DNA from 4 places in the Pantoea sp. YU22 genome. Region 4 is predicted to be linked to each of the others. Evidence: predicted binding sites of a transcription regulator. Region 4 holds the regulator's gene; each other region holds the start of a gene.
What was found. The regulator PhoB, encoded in region 4, activates phosphate uptake and scavenging genes when phosphate is short. The targets are predictions, from matches to a motif close to CTGTCATAAAACTGNCNNAT.

Region 1 (4,968 bases), on a different contig from region 4:
CGTGTCACGAGCCGCACCAGGCGACGCTGCGCATCGCGATTGAGTGCCACAGCTGCATACAGTGGCTGACGCCCGCGCTGGATAATTTCCGCCAGAGCTGGCCGCAGGTGGTGATGGATTTCAAATCGGGCGTCACCTTCGATCCGCAGCCTGCGCTGCAGCAGGGCGAACTGGACGTGGTGCTGACCTCGGATATCCTGCCGCGCAGCGGCCTGCACTACACGCCGATGTTCGATTTCGAGGTGCGGCTGGTGCTGGCGCCGGATCATCCGCTGGCGCAGATTGAACACATTACGGCGGAGGATCTGGCGCAAGAGGTGTTGCTGATCTATCCGGTACAGCGCCAGCGGCTGGATATCTGGCGGCATTTTCTTCAGCCGGCGGGCGTCAGCCCGGCGCTGAAAAGCGTCGACAACACGCTGCTGCTGATTCAGATGGTATCGGCACGCATGGGTATCGCCGCGCTGCCGCACTGGGTCGTAGAGAGCTTTGAAAAGCAAGGCTTAATCGTCACGAAAACGCTGGGCGAAGGTTTGTGGAGCCGCCTCTATGCCGCCGTTCGCGACGGCGAGCAGCGTCAGCCGGTACTGGAAGCCTTTATCCGCTTTGCACGCCAGCACGCTTGCGAACATCTGCCGTTCGTGCGCGATGCCGCGCATCCCGGCGCGATTTTGCAACGCTGAGCCGCAATTTCCCCTATAATGCGCAGCCTGTTAAACGACCATGAGAAAATCTCACCATGACCAATAACGATATTTTGCGCAGCGTGCGCTTTATGCTGGATTTAAGCGATGCCAAAGTGGTGGAGATTTTCGCACTGACCGACTGCGAGGTCGCGCTGAGCGACGTGCAGGCCTGGCTGAAAAAAGAGGATGACGCCGCCTATAAAGCGCTGCCGGACGTGCTGATGGGCTACTTTCTTAACGGCCTGATTTTCTTCCGCCGCGGCAAAAGCGAAGATGCGCCCGCGCCCTCCATCGAGCGTCGGATGAACAACAATATTTTTATGAAAAAACTGCGTATCGCTTTCGATCTGAAGACCAGCGATATTCCGGCGGTGCTGGCTAAAGCCAACTTCTCGGTTTCCCAGGCGGAAATAGGCGCGATTTTCCGCAAGCCGGATCATAAAAACTATCGCGAATGTGGCGACCAGATTATGCGGAATTTTTTAAAGGGCCTGACGCTGACGCTGCGCCCGACGCAGGCGGCGAAATCAAAATAATCCCAACCTCAGTCAGGGCGTGAAGCCTGTCTGGCCCCTGCCCTGACTGTCGGCGCTAGTTATTGCGTACTACCCAGCGCTTATGCACATACAGCGAGGCGAAAATCACCAGCGCCCCGGCGATAAAACTGGGCCAGTGCGGCTTCTGCTGCCAGATAGCCAGATTGACCAGCAGTCCCGCCGGAACGTGCATATTGTTCATAATGCCCAGCGTGCCCGCATCCACCTGCGTGGCGCCGTAGTTCCACATAAAGTAGCCCAGCCCTGACGCCGCCACGCCCAGCCAGACCAGAATGCCCCACTGTAGCGAGGTGGTCGGCAGCTTCGCGGCGTTGCCCCAGAGACACCAGGCGATAATCGCGATCAGCACCGCGCCGAGATAAAACCAGGAAAAGGCGGTGTGCTGCGGCATTGGCCGGGTTTCCTGGAGACGCTTGTAACCCACCATACCTACGGCAAAGCAGATATTCGCCAGCTGCACCAGCAGCAGACCCAACCAGAAATGATCGCTGACCTTGTCATAGCGAATAATCGCCGCGCCCGCGACCGCCAGCAGCGCGCTGAAGGCGTAGCCAATACGCAGCGGCCGCTTGCTGATCAGATCATAAATCAGGGTGACATAGAGCGGCGTCATGACGGTAAACAGCAGGAACTCCGATACGCTGAGGTAAAGGTAAGCCTCGAAGCTGATCAGATACATGATGCCAAGCTGAAGCATGCCCACCAGCATATAGAGCAGCAGCGTGGACGGACGGTAGCCGCGCCAGCGCAGAAAGGGTAAAAACACCAGCGCCGCCAGCGCCAGGCGCATCAGAACGGAGAACCAGGTATCTACCTGCCCCGCCAGATATTCTCCGATCAGGCTAAACGAAAAAGCCCAAAGAATGGTGGTAACGATCAGTAACAGCACAGCGTCAATCCTGAAAAAAGAGAGAGGCGGCTAGTGTAATCAATGTCCTCTGCGCACGCGGCGCTTTTTGGTTGACAACTGTTCACAAACAAGACGTTTAGCGTGCATTGCACCCGATCGTTTTATCAGCCATGCGCGTTTAACACCTCTGTGTGAATTTAACTCGACGTGATTGTCATAAAAGTGTAACAAATGTGTCAACTGTCACAGCCAGCATGCGCGAAAAACGCCATAATAAACGCGAAAAGGAACATGGCGGCGCAACCTCTGGGCATATCCGCTCATTTCCATTTCCCATAACGACAATACCGCCTGGGAGGGCAGCTATGCTGAGTATCTTTAAACCCGCGCCTCATCGACCGCAGGTAGCGGACGATCAGGTTGATCCTTTATATCGCCGCCTGCGCTGGCAGATCTTCTTCGGGATCTTCTTTGGCTACGCCGCCTACTATCTGGTACGCAAAAACTTCGCGCTGGCGATGCCCTATCTGGTAGAGCAAGGCTTTTCGCGCGGCGATCTCGGCTTTGCGCTTTCCGGCATCTCTATTGCGTATGGCTTTTCGAAATTCATTATGGGTTCGGTCTCGGATCGCTCTAATCCGCGTGTCTTCTTGCCTGCCGGACTGATCCTCGCTGCTGCGGTAATGCTGATAATGGGCTTCGTGCCCTGGGCGACCTCCAGCATTATGGTGATGTTCGCCCTGCTGTTTATTTGCGGCTGGTTCCAGGGCATGGGCTGGCCCCCCTGCGGACGCACTATGGTGCACTGGTGGTCGCAGAAAGAGCGCGGCGGCATCGTCTCGGTGTGGAACTGCGCCCATAACGTCGGCGGCGGCCTTCCGCCGCTGCTGTTCCTGCTCGGCATGGCCTGGTTCAGCGACTGGAAAGCGGCGCTCTATATGCCCGCTTTCGCCGCCATCGCCGTGGCGCTGATCGCCTTTGCGCTGATGCGCGACACACCGCAGTCCTGCGGGTTGCCGCCCATTGAGGCGTACAAAAATGACTACCCGCTGGACTACAGCGCCACGCATGAAGAGGAGCTGACGGCGAAGCAGATTTTCACCCAGTATGTGCTGCCCAATAAGCTGCTGTGGTATATCGCGCTGGCCAACGTCTTTATCTATCTGCTGCGCTACGGCATTCTCGACTGGTCGCCAACCTATCTGAAAGAGGTGAAGCACTTCACGCTGGATAAGTCTTCCTGGGCCTACTTCTTTTACGAGTACGCCGGGATCCCCGGCACGCTGCTGTGCGGCTGGATGTCGGATAAAGTGTTCAAGGGGAACCGCGGCGCGACCGGCGTCTTCTTTATGACGCTGGTAACCATCGCCACGGTAGTCTACTGGTTTAATCCGGCGGGCAATCCCGGCGTGGATATGGCCTGTATGATCGTGATCGGCTTTTTGATTTACGGCCCGGTGATGCTGATCGGTCTGCATGCGCTGGAGCTGGCACCGAAAAAAGCGGCGGGCACCGCAGCAGGCTTTACCGGCCTGTTCGGCTATCTCGGCGGATCGGTCGCGGCCAGCGCCATTGTGGGCTATACCGTCGACTTTTTCGGCTGGAACGGCGGCTTTCTGGTGATGGTGGTGGGCTGCGTACTGGCGGTGATCCTGCTGCTGTTAACCATGATTAATGAACGCAAACACAAGCAGCAACTGGCGTCATAACTAAAGGGGCCGGCATCGCGCCGGCCCTTTGGCCGTCAGGATAAAAACAGCGTGCGCAGCGTATGCGGCACGGCGTCTTCTGCATTGCTGCCAATCACTTCCAGTTCAGGCAACGTATCTTTCAGCCGCTGATGGGCGTTGCGCATAATGCAGCCTTTGCCCGCCATGCTCAGCATCTCTACATCATTCATGCCGTCGCCGAAGGCGATACACCCTTTTAGCGAGTGCCCAAGCTGTTTCGCCACCGCTTCCAGCGCATGCCCTTTCGACACGCCGCCCGCCATCACCTCCAGGCAGGTAGGCAGCGAAAAGCTGACGTTGACGCGATCGCCCCAGCGCGCCTGCAGCGCCAGCTCAAGCGGAATGAGCGCGTCGGGATCGTCGCTGGTGAAAAAGACCTTGCTGATATTATCGCCGGGCAACATGCCTGGCTCATAAACCTGATAAGTGAATACGGACTCGCGAAAATAGTCCTGTTCCGCCGGATGCGCGCGGCTCATAAACCACTCATCGTCGCGGTAGACGTGCGTCAGGATAGCGGGACTGGCGTAGTGCAGCTCGTAAAGCTCCAGCGCGATATCTTCGTCAAGGTTGTGGCTGAACACCAGCTCGCCCTCGGCATTGTGCACGCGCGCGCCGTTAGAGGTAATCATATAAGCGGGAATGCCCAGCTTATCGCGCATCTGCCCCACGTCGATGTAATGGCGTCCGGTAGCGAAAACAAAGTGGATATCGCGCGCCACCAGCTGTTGCAGAGTATCGTGCGCGTAAGGCGTCAGGCGATGTTCAGGAGAGAGCAGCGTGCCATCCAGATCGGATGCGACGATTTGAAACATGAAAACCTCAGGTATTGTTTTAGGCCGTAGCCGGTAAGGTAGCGATTCGAATTACGGGTGCGCCTCGAAAAAATCGACCAGCGCGTTGAGCGCCTCAGCGCGCATGGCATCTTTTTCAAACAGGATTTCATGGCGCGCTTCTTTAATCAGGCGCGTCTCGCATCGATGACCCGCCTGCGCCATCGCCGCGCAGAAGAGATCCTGCGAACGGTTATCCACCACGCGGTCGTCGCCCGCCTGCAGCAGCAGGACCGGCGTAGTGATAGTGTTTGCCACGCTCAGGATATTGCGCCCGGCATGGATGCCTTCACGTACCCAGTGATAGGTCGG
Region 2 (4,968 bases), on a different contig from region 4:
TGTTTGGACTCGATCAGCGCGACACGATCCGCACGCTGCTGGAGAGCAGCCTGGCGCAGTCGCAGCACGTTGCGGGTCTCTATAATACTGGCATGGGCAACAGCGACATAAGCGAAACGCTGCGCGCTCATCACCTTCTGGGTCGCTGCGGCTATATTACCCATGAGCTTTATTCCGTTACGCGGCAGCTGCTGCGCAATGACGAGCTGGCCTTTGCACTGGATCAGAATGCGCAGCAGCACGCGCGTCTGGCTATTGAACTGCTGCTGCGTCACCTGGAGAGCGGCTACCAGCCCGATACCTATCAGGACGGCAAAGTCGCCTTACGGCTGTTTACGGCGGAGAATGTGGAGTAAAGGAGCCGTGTACTTCCATCGGCATGCCGTCGTGGTGAGTCATGGCCAGCGAACTGGCGCTGGCCGGATCGAACAGCGACAGGCTCTCAATCTGATCCACCATCAGCACTTTACGAAACGCCATGGCGTTTTTGGGCTCGGAGGTCAGCGTGATGCCGTGTTCGGCATACCAGCGGCTGTAGTTATGCTCTATCGACATGCTGAGCGTTTTACTGTCGCGGTAGCCGCTGAGCATGGGAATGATCACGATATTCGCGGTATTTTCATACTCAAAGGTGGCGGCATGCACCATACCGATATAGATGCGGCGCGACTTCAGGGTGATCCACGCCAGCTCCCCCTCCTGCATGCACTGGTAGAGCAGCTGTTCGACGCCATTGGATTTTGAGAGCTGCTGATAGAGATCTTTACGACCGCTGCTGTTAAGGCGCGCGCTCGCTGACCAGTTTGACCGATACATACAGAACAGTACTGCAAAAGCGAGCATCACTACGACCGGGGCCTGAATGCCGAGAAAGCTCCAGTTCATAAACTCCATCTGCCAGCGCAGATGTTCGCCGGGCACCAGATGCAATGCGTTGGCAGTACTGGAGATAATCAGCAGCAGCAGCCAGATAATGGCCGTCGCCAGCATCCCCTGCAGGACGAAGATGCAGCCGTAGAGCGCCACCAGAAAATAGACATCCCAGCCGAAGCTGCGACGGATTTTAAAACGGCTGGAGAGATCGCGGCTGGTGTACCAGTAGCCGCATACCATCAGCACCATGAATATCGCCGTACCCATCTTAAACTCCTTTTAGCGTTTCGATGTGGCGGGCGAAATCCTCATGCACTTCCTCACTCAGCACGTTTACCGAAGCGTTGCCGTCTTCGTCGATAATGATGCGCTCGCCATCGGCGATGGAATCATTTAAATCCTGACGCGACATGCCTCTGATAAAGCTTTCGGGGCTGGAAAACAGGGAACGCATAAAGGTGAGCATTGGGGGCGGATCTCCTTTGTGGTAAATCAGAAGTATGAAATCCAGGCGGCAAACGCGCCAGGCGGATTAGTCTAAAAGTAGTGCGGCTAAGAGGATTAGCGAAGCGGCTGGTCAGCGGAACAAGGAGAAGCCGCGCTATGGCGGCGAGAGGATTTATCGCTGGCTGGCGTTTTCAGCGCGGCGCCACACCGGCTGCGGCAGAGCCAGAAAGGGAGAAATGACGCCGAATAAAGCCATTACAGCGCCTGCGCGCACGCCCAGGCTGAGCTCCACGCCCACTGAAAGTTATAGCCGCCCAGCCAGCCGGTGACGTCCACCACTTCGCCGATAAAATAGAGCCCCGGCACATCCCGCGCCTCCATGGTCTTCGACGAGAGCTGCGTGGTATCGACGCCGCCCAGCGTCACCTCCGCGGTGCGGTAGCCTTCGGTGCCGTTCGGCTGCACGCGCCACTGATGTAACGTCTGCGCCAGTTCAGCCTGTTGTTTGCTGTTGAGCTGCTTCAGCGTCACGTCCGGCACCAGCTTCATCTCCTGCAGCACCTCTACCAGACGTTTCGGCAACAGCTTCGCCAGGCTGTTTTTCAGGCTCAGGTTCGGATGCGCCTCGCGCTGCGCGTTGATGAAGTCATCGAGCGAGGTGGCGGGCGACAGGTTAACGGTAATGTGCTCGCCCGGCTGCCAGTAGCTGGAAATTTGCAGGACCGCCGGGCCGGAAAGACCGCGATGGGTAAACAGCATCGCCTCTTTAAAGAGCGTGCCGTCCTGCGCTTCGATTGTGGTATCGAGCGCGACGCCGGAAAGGGTCTGTAGCCGCTCAAGCAGCGGCTTATGCAGGGTAAACGGCACCAGCGCGGCGCGTGTCGGGTAGACTTTCAGGCCGAACTGTTCGGCAATCTTATAGCCGAAAGGCGATGCGCCGAGACCCGGCATAGATAAACCGCCGCTGGCGATCACCAGCTTCTCCGCCTGAACCGTCGCGCCGTTAAGCTGTAGCGTATAGCCCGCCTCTTCACGCGCGACGCTCAGCACCTCGCTGCGCAGGCGCAGTGTGACCTGACCTTTTTCGCACTCCGCCATCAGCATATCGACAATCTGCGCCGCCGAGTCGTCGCAAAAGAGCTGGCCCAGCGTCTTTTCGTGATACGCAATATGGTGGCGGTTAACCAGATCGATAAAATCCCACTGGGTATAGCGCGCCAGCGCCGATTTGCAGAAGTGGGGATTGTGCGAGAGATAGGCGGCGGGATCGGTGTACATATTGGTGAAGTTGCAGCGACCACCGCCTGACATCAGAATCTTGCGCCCGGGCTTTTTGCCGTTATCCAGCAACAGCACGCGTCGGCCTCGCTGCCCGGCCTGCGCCGCGCAAAACAGTCCCGCCGCACCGGCGCCGATAATAATAACGTCAAACTTTTCCACTGCGTTCGCCCTGCCTGTCTTAAGAGGCGCTGATTGTAGAGGTCTGCTCTGCATGACGCCAGCGTCAAAAAGTTGTCGTAATTATGTCATATTGTAAATGCCTAATTTTAAGACACTTTTAGGCGAAACCAGGTGATTTAAGACATTCCTAAGTCAAAACAAGGCTATATTTTGCTTTCCCATACCGTGCATTGTCGCAGATAATGCGCCGCGCTCATGTCCTCAAAAATGGCGTAATGTTTATGCTACATTTGTTCGCTGGTCTTGACCTCAGTACCGGCCTGTTATTGGTTCTTGCCCTGCTGTTTGTATTGTTTTATGAAGCAATCAATGGCTTTCACGACACGGCCAACGCAGTGGCGACGGTTATTTATACCCGCGCGATGCGCGCACAGCTTGCTGTGGTGATGGCGGGCGTATTTAACTTCCTTGGCGTCCTGCTTGGTGGCTTAAGCGTCGCTTACGCTATCGTGCATATGCTTCCTACCGATCTGTTATTGAATGTTGGCTCTGCGCATGGCCTGGCGATGGTCTTTTCCATGCTGCTGGCCGCGATTATCTGGAACCTTGGCACCTGGTATCTCGGTCTGCCGGCCTCCAGTTCGCATACGCTGATTGGCGCGATTATCGGCATCGGTCTCACCAACGCGCTGATGACCGGCACCTCGGTGATCGATGCGCTGAATATCCCCAAAGTAATCAATATCTTCCTGTCGCTGATTCTGTCGCCGATTGTTGGTCTGATCATCGCAGGCAGCCTGATTTTCCTGCTGCGTCGCTACTGGAGCAGCACTAAAAAGCGCGCGCGCATCCATATGACCCCCGCTGACCGCGAGAAGATCGACGGTAAGAAAAAACCGCCTTTCTGGACGCGTATCGCTCTGATCGTCTCGGCGATCGGCGTCAGCTACTCGCACGGCGCTAACGACGGCCAGAAAGGCATCGGCCTGATTATGCTGGTGCTGATTGGCGTCGCACCCGCTGGTTTCGTGGTCAATATGAACGCCAGCGGTTACGACATCACGCGTACGCGCGACGCGGTCAATCACCTTGAGCAGTATTATCAGCAGCACAGCGAGGCGCTGACGCACATCATTCAGATGGCGCCGCCTGCCCTGCCGACGCCAGAAGAGACGCCGTCCGGCCCGCAGCAGTTCCACTGCGACAGCGCCCGTGCGCTGCAGGCGGTTCAGCATGCGCAGAACCTGCTGAATAACAATCTGCAGAGCTATGAGCAGCTTACCGTCGAGCAGCGCAGCCAGATGCGTCGCCTGCTGCTGTGCATCGCCGATACCGCCGATAAAGCGGCCAAGCTGCCGGAAACCAGCGCCGACGATCAACGCTTCCTCGGCAAGCTGAAAACCGATCTGCTGGGCACCATCGAGTACGCGCCGGTGTGGATTATTATGGCGGTCGCGCTGGCGCTCGGCATCGGCACCATGATCGGCTGGCGTCGCGTCGCCACCACCATTGGCGAAAAGATTGGTAAAAAAGGCATGACCTACGCGCAGGGCATGTCGGCGCAGGTTACCGCAGCGGTCTCGATTGGTATCGCCAGCTACACGGGTATGCCGGTTTCCACCACGCATATCCTGTCGTCGTCGGTCGCGGGCACCATGCTGGTGGACGGCGGCGGACTGCAGAGCCGCACCATCAAGAATATCGCCATGGCGTGGGTCTTTACGCTGCCGGTGTGTATTCTGCTGTCGGGATGCCTTTACTGGCTGGCGCTGAAGCTGGTGTAACAGGCTTCAGTATCAAGGGCGACGCAAGTCGCCCTTTTTTATTTCTAATGCCAGATCGCCAGGCAAATCAGGCTGAGGATCACTAAGCCGCATAAGGCGCTGGTTAAGATAAACTGACCGCGCACCCGCTCGCAGCGACGAATAAACTCTTCGTCGTGATGGTCGAGATAGCGTTTTGCCCAGATATAACGCACCAGCCGCACCTGTTTGCTCGGCTGGCCGTGCGACGTAAAGAAACCGGCCCCGTCGACGTACTGATAGAGTAAGGGATCACAGCCTCGCAGCACCGCCAGCAGCGCGCGCAAAGACGAAAAGTAGCGCGCCATATTCACAATACATACCACACAAAGAGCCCAGAAAAGCGCGATAGTGCTGATCATATTCCCCTCCCGACTGGAGCCGCAGAGACAGGTTAAGCGCGGCTGCGCCTTATGCTCTACGGGAAAAAGCCGACCACTGAGTG
Region 3 (4,968 bases), on a different contig from region 4:
CAATGTCGATCTGGCCAGCAACGCCGAGCTTAAGCAGAGTCGCTGGCGCATCATCGCCACCATGCTGGCGGTCACCTGGCTTAATCCCCACGTCTATATCGATACCTTTGTGGTGCTGGGCAGCCTCGGCGGTCAGCTGCCGACGCAGGAAGCGCGCCACTGGTTCGCGCTGGGCACGATCAGCGCGTCGGTGATCTGGTTTTTCGGACTGGCGCTGATGGCGGCCTGGCTTTCGCCTCGCTTGCGCACCGCCAGCGCGCAGCGCGCGATCAACCTGCTGGTCGGCGCCGTGATGTGGATTATCGCCAGCCAGCTGGCGCTACAGGGAATAGCGAATTTCTGATTTGAATAGTCCGAAAGCGACAGAACATGATAAGCAAAACGCGAACTTTTGCGGTATAACACGCTCTTAGCTGTGCAAACTATTCCGCTCATGCTCTGGCCTTTGATGCCGCAGCAAAACAGAGATTTCAAGGAGGACTTTCGTGAAACTGAAAGCACTGGCGCTGGTCGCCATGACAGGCGCTTTAGCGCTGCCGTTAAGCGCACTAGCTGACGAACTGCCGAACGGCCCGCATGTGGTGACCTCCGGCCAGGCGACCGTCGATGCGCGCCCGGATATCGCTACGCTCTCTATCGTGGTTAACGTCTCCTCTAAAGATGCGGCGGACGCGAAAAAGCAGGCCGACGATCGCGTTGCGCAATATTTTGATTTTCTGCAAAAAAACGGCATTGAGAAGAAAGATATCGATGCCGCTAACCTCAGCACTCAGCCGGAATATGACTATACCAAAGAGGGCAAGTCGGTGCTGAAAGGCTACCGTGCGGTGCGTCAGGTGCAGGTTACGCTGCGTCAGCTCGATAAGCTGAATGAGCTGCTGGACGGCGCGCTGAAAAGCGGCCTGAACGAGATCCGCTCAGTGGAGCTGGGCGTCACCAACCCCGACAGCTATAAAGCGCAGGCGCGCAAGGCGGCGATTGATAACGCTACGCAGCAGGCTGCAGCGCTGGCGGAGGGCTTTAACGCGAAGCTCGGCTCGGTTTACAGCATCCGCTACCATGTCGCTAATTACCAGCCGATGCCGATGGCGCGCATGTATAAGGCCGCTGCGCCTTCTGCGGATACCTCTGCGCAGCAGACCTACGAGCAGCAGAGCATTCACTTTGACGATCAGGTGGATGTGGTATTCGACATCAAGCCGAATACAGCCGGTTCTCAGTAAAGAAAAAGGGGCGCCTGGCGCCCCTTTTTTACGGGTTTTTCAGGCCGCCAGATCGTCCTGACGCAGCACGCGATGGCCGTGTGAAATCAGCGCGTCGGTGACGCGGCGCATCAGCCGGCTCTCCGGCGCAAAGCGGTGCCAGTAGAGCATGCGGCGCTGGCAGAGGCCCGGCGTCAGGTCCAGCAGTTCGCCGCCCGCCAGTTCGCGCTCAATCTGCAGATGCGGGATCATACAGCAGGTCGAACCCTGCCGCGCCAGCTGCACGAAGGCTTCTGACGAGTTAACGATATGGCAGGGCACGCTGCCGGGCGACAGATCGAAGTTCTGCTGTAAAAAGGCCTGATGCATATCGTCGAGATGGTCGAAAGCGACCGCAGGCGCCTTAAGCAGCGCCGAGCGCGTGACGCCGTTAGGAAAATAACGGGCGGCAAACTCCGGCGAGGCGACAAAGAGATAGTCAAGCGCGCCAAGCTGATCCACCAGGCAGCTCGGCAGCGGCTGCGGCTGAATACTCACCGCACCTACCACTTCGCCACGGCGCAGACGCTCCTGCGTGCGGGTCTCATCTTCGACCTGTAAATTGAGGCGTACCGGCGAGTCCGCCAGCACATCTTTTAGCGCAGGCAGCAGCCAGGTCGCCAGGCTGTCGGCGTTAACCGCCAGCGACAGCAGCAGCGGCGTGGTGCCGCCATTCTCATCGCTCAGCCACTCCTCTTCCAGTAGCTCAACCTGATGCAGCAGCGCCAGCAGTTTCTGGCCTTGCTCGGTGGGGCGCGGCGGCACGGTGCGCACCAGCAGCGGCTGGCCGAACAGGTTTTCCAGCTGTTTAATACGCTGCGATACGGCCGACTGCGTAATGCATAATTTTTGTGCGGCGCGTTCAAAGCCGCGTTCGCGTATCACTGCGTCCAGCGCCTGAAGCGTTCGATAATCGGGGCGTTTCATTGTTGTTCTCTCTCCTTCAGGGTGGACGATACTATGCCACAAAAAATTCATCTGACGCGTCTGAAAGGATCTTTCTGCACGCCGCGCACCGCCTTTTTTGCGGGCTGGCTTCCAAAGCGAATATTCCAGCCTAAACAGCCGCGCACATTCGGCGGGCGTTGATTTATACTACGCGCACTTCGTTGTCGCACAGGTTTTAAACATACCATGACCCAGGATGAACTGAAAAAAGCCGTAGGCTGGGCCGCACTGAAATATGTGCAGCCGGGCACCGTCGTCGGCGTCGGCACCGGCTCCACCGCGGCGCACTTTATTGACGCGCTGGCCACGATGAAACATCAGATTGAAGGCGCGGTCTCCAGCTCGGAAGCCTCAACCCTGAAGCTGAAAGCGCTCGGTATTCCGGTTTTCGATCTCAATGAGATCGACGATCTGTCGATCTACGTTGACGGCGCGGATGAGATCAATCCGCAGATGCAGATGATCAAAGGCGGCGGCGCAGCCCTGACGCGCGAGAAGATCGTGGCGGCCGTCGCGCACAAGTTCATCTGCATCGCCGACGCCTCGAAAGAGGTGGACGTGCTGGGACGGTTTCCGCTGCCGGTAGAGGTGATCCCGATGGCGCGCGCCTATGTTGGCCGTGAACTGGTTAAGCTCGGCGGCCTGCCTGAATATCGCCAGCATGTGGTCACCGACAACGGCAACATCATCCTCGATGTGCATAACCTGCGTATCCTCGATCCGATTGCGCTGGAAAGAACCATTAACGCGCTGCCTGGCGTGGTTACTGTGGGGCTCTTCGCCACGCGCGGTGCCGATATCGCGCTGATCGGCACGCCAGACGGCGTCAAAACCATCGAAAAATGATCTGTCCGGCGCGGAGAACGCGCCGGTTATTTCCTTGCGCAAAACATCTTTTCTTTCATCGCTTAAATTCGGTGACTTATGTCACATAACCGTCATCGACAGCAGGTTCGTTCTTTGTTCCTGGTTCAGCTCCCGATTTTCTGTGGCAATGTGCTGAGCTCAGGCTTCCCCGTGCTGGCGGCATGGCAATCGGTTGTATTGCCGCAGGCGTAAATTTTGATATTTTGACAGAAGGCGCGCTTATGGCGGCCATTGTTGAAATCACAATAGGGTCGGGGAAATGGCAAAGGTATCACTGGAAAAAGACAAGATTAAGTTCCTGCTGGTGGAAGGCGTCCACCAGAGCGCGCTGGAGAATCTGCGCGCGGCGGGTTACACCAATATCGAATTCCATAAAGGCGCGATGGATGACGAAGCGCTGAAATCCTCCATTCGGGATGCGCACTTCATCGGCATCCGCTCCCGTACCCAACTGACGGAAGAGATCTTCGCCGCGGCGGAAAAACTGGTCGCCGTAGGCTGCTTCTGTATCGGCACCAATCAGGTCGATCTCAACGCGGCGGCGACGCGCGGCATTCCGGTCTTTAACGCCCCGTTCTCCAATACCCGCTCGGTCGCTGAGCTGGTCATCGGCGAAATGTTGCTGATGCTGCGTGGTATTCCTGAGGCGAACGCCAAAGCGCACCGCGGCATCTGGAATAAAAACGCTGTTGGCTCTTTCGAAGCGCGCGGCAAAAAGCTCGGCATCATCGGCTATGGCCATATCGGTATGCAGCTTGGCGTGCTGGCTGAAAGCCTGGGGATGCACGTCTTCTTTTACGACATTGAAAACAAACTGCCGCTGGGCAACGCCACCCAGGTGCGTCACCTTGCCGACCTGCTGAATATGAGCGACGTGGTGAGCCTGCATGTGCCAGAAACCCCGTCAACTCAGGATATGATCGGCGCGCAGGAGCTGGCGCAGATGAAGAAGGGCGCCTTGCTGATCAACGCCTCGCGCGGCACCGTGGTTGATATTCCAGCGCTGTGCGACGCCTTGTCGAGCAAACACCTTGCGGGCGCCGCGATCGACGTCTTCCCGCTTGAGCCTGCGACCAACAGCGAGCCGTTCAATTCGCCGCTGTGCGAGTTCGACAACGTGATCCTGACGCCGCATATCGGCGGCTCCACCCAGGAGGCGCAGGAAAATATCGGTATCGAAGTCGCTGGCAAGCTGGCCAAATATTCCGATAACGGTTCAACGCTCTCTGCGGTTAATTTCCCGGAAGTGTCGCTGCCGATGCATGGCGCCAGCGCCAGCCGCCTGCTGCACATTCATGAAAACCGTCCGGGCGTGTTAACGGCGATTAACCAGATCTTTGCCGAGCAGGGCGTCAATATCGCCGCGCAGTTCCTGCAGACCTCGCCGATGATGGGTTATGTCGTGATTGATATCGATGCGCCGCAGGATCAGGCGGACAAAGCGCTGCAGCTGATGAAGGCGATTCCGGGCACCATTCGCGCCCGTCTGCTCTACTGATTCCGCTTCAACAGAAAATGCGCCGTCTGCTTCTTTCTCCAGACGGCGCATCACTGTAAAACCCCGACGCCGGTCACTGAGAAGGTGTCAGACAACCACTTCTATTCCCACTGCCACAGACGCGACGGCGTCAGCACCGCAGGCAAGGGGACATCCCACTCCTCCGTTGGCAGCCGCTCTACCTGCTGACAGTCATGCGCCACGCCAACCGGCAGAAAGCCATGCTGACGCCAGTTCTGCAGGGTGCGATCGTAAAAGCCGCCGCCCATGCCGAGACGCTGCCCGCTGTCGTCAAAAGCGACCAGTGGCACCATCATGACATCCAGCCGATCCAGCGTAATCATCTGACGGATATCGAGCGGCGGTTCGGGAATGCGCAGTTTATTTGGCGTCAGCACCGTTTCAGGCGTGTAA
Region 4 (4,968 bases):
TCGCCTCAAACTGCGCCTGACGGGCCTGCAGCGCCTGTGGCGGATGGGTCTGCTCTGACGCGGCCTGCGCCTGTTCCGCCCTCTGCAACGCGTCGGCCGCCTGCCGCTCGGCGTGGCTCAGCGGCGTCGCCTGCTGCTGCAGCTGCGCGATATTCGTCTGCCGCTGCGCCAGCGTCTGCTGCTGCTGACGCCGCTGCTCACGAAGCGATTCCAGCGCGGTTTCCCGCTGCGCCAGCTGGGCGAAACGCTCCTGCCACAGCGCCAGTGAAGGGCCCCACTGCGGCAGCGTGCCCTGATCCGCGCGCCACTGCTGCTGCTCCGTCAGCGCCGCCTGTAACTGCTCCCGCTGCGCCGTTTCCTGCTGCAGCGCCTTCTGGCTTTGCGTCAGCGCCTGCTGCTGCTGGTCAGCTTCCCGCTGCTGTTGCTGCGCCTGCGCGAGCAGGGCGGCGATCTGCTGATCGAGCGGGATCACCTGTTCCGTCAGCAGCGTCTCCTGCGCCTGCTGCTCGCGCAGCGCGGCGTCGCGCGCCGCCTGGGCTGCGTCACGGCGCTGCTGGTCGCTTTTTGTCTGCTGTTCGATGGCCTGACGCTGCTGCGCCAGCTGCTGCTGCGTCTGCTGCAGATGTTGCTGTTCATGCAGCAGGCTGTCGCGCTGGACGAGCTTATCGCGCAGCTTCTCCGCCGGTTCGCTGCGCGCCAGGCGCTGGCGATCCGCTTCTGCGCCGAGCCATGCCTGCTCCGCCGCGTCCAGCGCCGCCTGCGCGGCCTGAATATCGCTGTCCAGCTGCTCTGCCTGGGTCAGCCACTGATGCTGCTGATGCAGGCGCGTGTTCTGCTGAGTAAGCGCCTGCTCCGCTTCGGTCAGCGTCGCCAGCTGCTGCTGCAGCGCGTCGCGCGCGTCAGCGTCGAGCAGCGTCAGGGTGCCCGCGCGGCTGCGCAGGTTCTCCAGCGCCAGCCGCGCCGCCTTGTGACGTTCATAGATGGCGACGGAGATCTGGCCGTAGATTTCGGTACCGGTCAGCTCTTCCAGCAGTTCGGCGCGCTCGCCGGGCTTCGCATTCAGGAAGGCGGCGAACTGCCCCTGCGACAGCATCATCGAGCGGGTAAAGCGCTCAAAATCGAGGCCCGACAGCGACTCAATCAGCTTTAGTTTATCGTTTACCTTATCCGCGAAAATTTTGTCGTCGACGCAGCGCGCCAGCTCGACGCGCGGCGCCTGCAGCTTGCCGTCGGCCGCGCCGCGCGCGCGGTTCTGGCTCCAGAAGGCGCGCCAGGCTTCGCCTTTGATCTCAAACTCTACTTCGGCGAGGCATTCGGCGGTGTCGCGCGTCATCAGCCCGTTTTGCGTCTGCGACAGCACGCCGAGGCGCGGCGTCTGGTGATAAAGCGCCAGGCAGATGGCGTCAAGCAGGGTGGTTTTGCCTGCGCCTGTTGCGCCGGTAATGGCGAACAGGCCGTTGCTGGCGAAGGGTTCGGCGCGAAAGTCGATAAACCATTCGCCTTTCAGCGCATTAAGGTTTTTAAAGCGCAGCGTGAGGATCTTCATTCACTCTCCTCAAGGGACGCAAGGGTGGAACGGAACAGGTCGCTGAGGCGCGCCTGCCGCGCCTCATCAATATCTTCCGCCAGTGCGATGCGGCGGGCGAAGACCTCTTCTACCTTTAGCTCGCTCAGGGTTTCGTTTTTCAGCTGCGCCAGGCTGTGCTGACGCTGTTCGCGGCTGCGGCGCAGCAGCAAAACTTCGACCGGCAGCTCAGCGGTCAGCGCTTCGATGCGGCGCTGCAGATCGCTGAGAAACTCCTCGGTGGTGACCTCAATATCGAGCCATACCGGCTTCTCGCCTTCATGGGCGGCGAAAGGTGCCAGCTGGGCTTCGATCTGCGCCAGCGAGCCTTTCAGCATTTTCATCGGCTGGAACGGCGGTACCGGCAGCGCTGTGACGTTTTGTAAGCCTGCGTTACCCAGCTCCACTAAAAACACGCTCTTTTCGCTGCCGAGCTCGTCGAAGCTGAGCGGTAGAGGCGAGCCGCTGTAGCGGATATGATCGCTGTTGGCGACGCGCTGGGCGCGATGGATATGGCCGAGCGCCACGTAATCGACGTCGGGAAAAGCTGACGCGGGAAAGGCGTCGAGCGTGCCGATATAGATATCGCGCACTGAGTCGCTTTTGCTGACGCCGACGGTGGTGAGGTGGCCGGTGGCGATCACCGGCAGCGTCAGCGGATGCGCGCGCGCCGCGTCGACGCTGCGCTGATAATGCGCGGCTATCGCTTCCAGCAGGCTGAGCTGCTTCTCGCGCCCCGACTGGCCCGGCCGGCTGCGCATAATATCGCGCGGACGCAGATAGGGAATGGCGCACAGGAGCGCGCCCGGCTCGCCGGCGCGATCCCGCAGCAGCAGCAGGTTATGATCCGCCTGCGGCGTGGTGATCACCTGGGTATTAAGACAGGCGAGCAGCGCGCGCGACTCGTTGAGCGTGGCGACCGAGTCATGGTTGCCCGCCAGCACCACCAGCTGGCAGCCGGTGGGCTGCAGCGCCACCACGAAACGGTTAAAAAGTTCACGCGCGTAGCTTGGCGGCGTGCCGCTATCAAAGAGATCGCCTGCGACGATCAGCGCATCGACCTGATGCTCTTCAATGCGCGCCAGCAGCCAGTCCAGAAAAGCCTGGTGCTCAGCCGCCCGGCTCTTGTTATAGAAAAACTGACCGAGGTGCCAGTCCGCGGTGTGAATGATGCGCATAAAACTCCCTGCCGTAACGGTTTGCCGGACGATTATACCGGCTATGGCGCAAAAGCGAAAAAAGCCGCGCCGGCTGTCATAAAGCAGTGTTAAAGCGCTGATTAAGCGGCTATGTTTTTCATAAAAGTGTCATAAATCTGACGCATAATGGCGCCGCATATAACGGTGACAGCGGTCACATCAGCAGGAGTTACAATGGCTAAGCGCATTTTGGTTGTGGAAGATGAAGCCCCTATCCGTGAAATGTTGTGCTTCGTTCTGGAGCAGAACGACTACCAGCCCATCGAGGCCGAGGATTATGACAGCGCGGTAGGGAAACTGATTGAGCCCTGGCCAGATTTAATTCTGCTGGACTGGATGTTGCCGGGCGGCAGCGGTATTCAGTTTATTAAACATCTGAAGCGCGAAGCGCTGACCCGCGATATTCCGGTGATGATGCTGACGGCGCGCGGCGAAGAGGAAGATCGCGTGCGCGGTCTGGAAGTGGGCGCGGACGACTATATCACCAAGCCTTTCTCGCCGAAAGAGCTGATGGCGCGTATCAAGGCGGTAATGCGCCGCATTTCGCCGATGGCGGTGGAAGAGGTGATCGAGATGCAGGGCCTGAGTCTGGACCCTTCGTCGCACCGCGTGATGTCGGAGTCGACGCCGCTGGAAATGGGGCCGACCGAATATAAACTGCTGCACTTCTTTATGACGCATCCAGAGCGCGTCTACAGCCGCGAACAGCTGCTGAACCACGTCTGGGGCACCAATGTGTACGTGGAGGATCGCACCGTTGACGTGCACATCCGCCGCTTACGTAAGGCGCTGGAAGTTTCCGGCCATGACCGCATGGTTCAAACCGTTCGCGGTACGGGGTATCGTTTCTCCGCCCGCTACTAAACGGAGTCTTAACCGTGCTGGAACGACTCTCCTGGAAGAGATTGCTCTCTGAGCTGGCGCTGGCGTCTCTGCCCGCGCTGATTATCGGGCTGATTTTCGGTTATCTGCCCTGGCTACTGCTGATTAGCGCCCTGGCGGTGCTGCTGTGGCACTTTCACAATCTGATGCGCCTGTCGCACTGGCTGTGGGTGGATCGCACCATGACGCCCCCAACGGGCCAGGCGAGCTGGGAGCCGCTGTTTTACGGCCTTTATCAGATGCAGCTGCGCAACCGGCGGCGGCGGCGCGAGCTGGGCAATCTGATTAAGCGCTTTCGCAGCGGCGCCGAGACGCTGCCCGACGCGGTGGTGCTGACCACGGAAGAGGGCACCATTTTCTGGTGCAACGGGCTGGCGCAGCAGCATCTTGGCTTGCGCTGGCCGGAAGATAACGGGCAGAACATCCTTAACCTGCTGCGCTATCCCGAATTCTCCCGCTACATCCGCCAGCGCGATTTCAATAAGCCGCTCACCTTAATCCTGAATAACCAGCACCATATGGAGTTCCGCGTTATGCCCTATAGCGAAGGGCAGTGGCTGATGGTGGCGCGCGACGTCACGCAGATGCACCAGCTGGAGGGCGCGCGCCGCAACTTTTTCGCCAACGTCAGCCACGAGCTGCGCACGCCGCTTACGGTGCTGCAGGGCTATCTGGAGATGATGAACGACTCGGTAATGAACGAGCGCTCGCGCGGCAAGGCGCTGCAGACTATGCAGGAGCAGACGCGCCGGATGGACAGCCTGGTGCGCCAGCTGCTGACGCTGTCGCGTATCGAGGCCGCGCCAGCGATCGATATGAAAGAGACGGTAGACGTGCCGATGATGCTGCATCTGCTGCAGCGCGAAGCGGAGACGCTGAGCAGCGGCCGCCACGAGATCCATTTTCATACCGACCCGCATCTCAAGGTGCTCGGCGATGACGATCAGCTGCGCAGCGCCATCTCTAACCTGGTCTATAACGCGGTGAACCATACGCCGGAAGGCACCCGTATCGACATCAGCTGGCTGCGCAACCGGCAGGGCGCGCAGTTTAAGGTATGCGACAACGGGCCTGGTATTCCGGCTGAACATCTGCCGCGCCTGACGGAGCGCTTCTACCGCGTAGATAAGGCGCGCTCGCGCGCAACCGGCGGCAGCGGGCTGGGACTGGCGATCGTTAAGCACGCCCTCAGCCACCATAACGCGCGGCTGGAGATCACCAGCATTCCCGATAAAGAGACCTGTTTTACCTTTACGCTGCCGTCGAGGTTGATCGTCAGCGCGGGATTGCAGGAGAATGCCGTCCATTAACCGTTAATGGAAT

Region 1: a site for PhoB is predicted at 2,305-2,324, ahead of glpT (glycerol-3-phosphate transporter). Genes of this name have one in related genera too.
Region 2: a site for PhoB is predicted at 2,833-2,852, ahead of pitA (inorganic phosphate transporter PitA). Genes of this name have one in related genera too.
Region 3: a site for PhoB is predicted at 3,114-3,133, ahead of serA (phosphoglycerate dehydrogenase). Genes of this name have one in related genera too.

The regions. Positions count from the first base shown of each region.
Region 1 covers NZ_RYDU01000018.1:24,589-29,556, forward strand. The annotation lists gene metR (HTH-type transcriptional regulator MetR) at 1-683, shown strand, start outside; gene EKL29_RS19335 (DUF1456 family protein) at 740-1,222, shown strand; gene EKL29_RS19340 (carboxylate/amino acid/amine transporter) at 1,278-2,132, opposite strand; gene glpT (glycerol-3-phosphate transporter) at 2,459-3,802, shown strand; gene yigL (sugar/pyridoxal phosphate phosphatase YigL) at 3,838-4,638, opposite strand; gene pldB (lysophospholipase L2) at 4,690-4,968, opposite strand, start outside.
Region 2 covers NZ_RYDU01000007.1:146,949-151,916, forward strand. The annotation lists gene EKL29_RS12440 (LacI family DNA-binding transcriptional regulator) at 1-356, shown strand, start outside; gene EKL29_RS12445 (hypothetical protein) at 334-1,140, opposite strand; gene EKL29_RS12450 (hypothetical protein) at 1,142-1,339, opposite strand; gene EKL29_RS12455 (NAD(P)/FAD-dependent oxidoreductase) at 1,576-2,760, opposite strand; gene pitA (inorganic phosphate transporter PitA) at 3,003-4,505, shown strand; gene uspB (universal stress protein UspB) at 4,550-4,885, opposite strand.
Region 3 covers NZ_RYDU01000010.1:62,074-67,041, forward strand. The annotation lists gene argO (arginine exporter ArgO) at 1-343, shown strand, start outside; gene EKL29_RS14745 (oxidative stress defense protein) at 486-1,223, shown strand; gene EKL29_RS14750 (LysR family transcriptional regulator ArgP) at 1,263-2,168, opposite strand; gene rpiA (ribose-5-phosphate isomerase RpiA) at 2,376-3,035, shown strand; gene serA (phosphoglycerate dehydrogenase) at 3,316-4,554, shown strand; gene EKL29_RS14765 (5-formyltetrahydrofolate cyclo-ligase) at 4,656-4,968, opposite strand, start outside.
Region 4 covers NZ_RYDU01000003.1:154,037-159,004, forward strand. The annotation lists gene EKL29_RS07380 (AAA family ATPase) at 1-1,546, opposite strand, end outside; gene sbcD (exonuclease subunit SbcD) at 1,543-2,742, opposite strand; gene phoB (phosphate response regulator transcription factor PhoB) at 2,938-3,627, shown strand; gene phoR (phosphate regulon sensor histidine kinase PhoR) at 3,642-4,955, shown strand.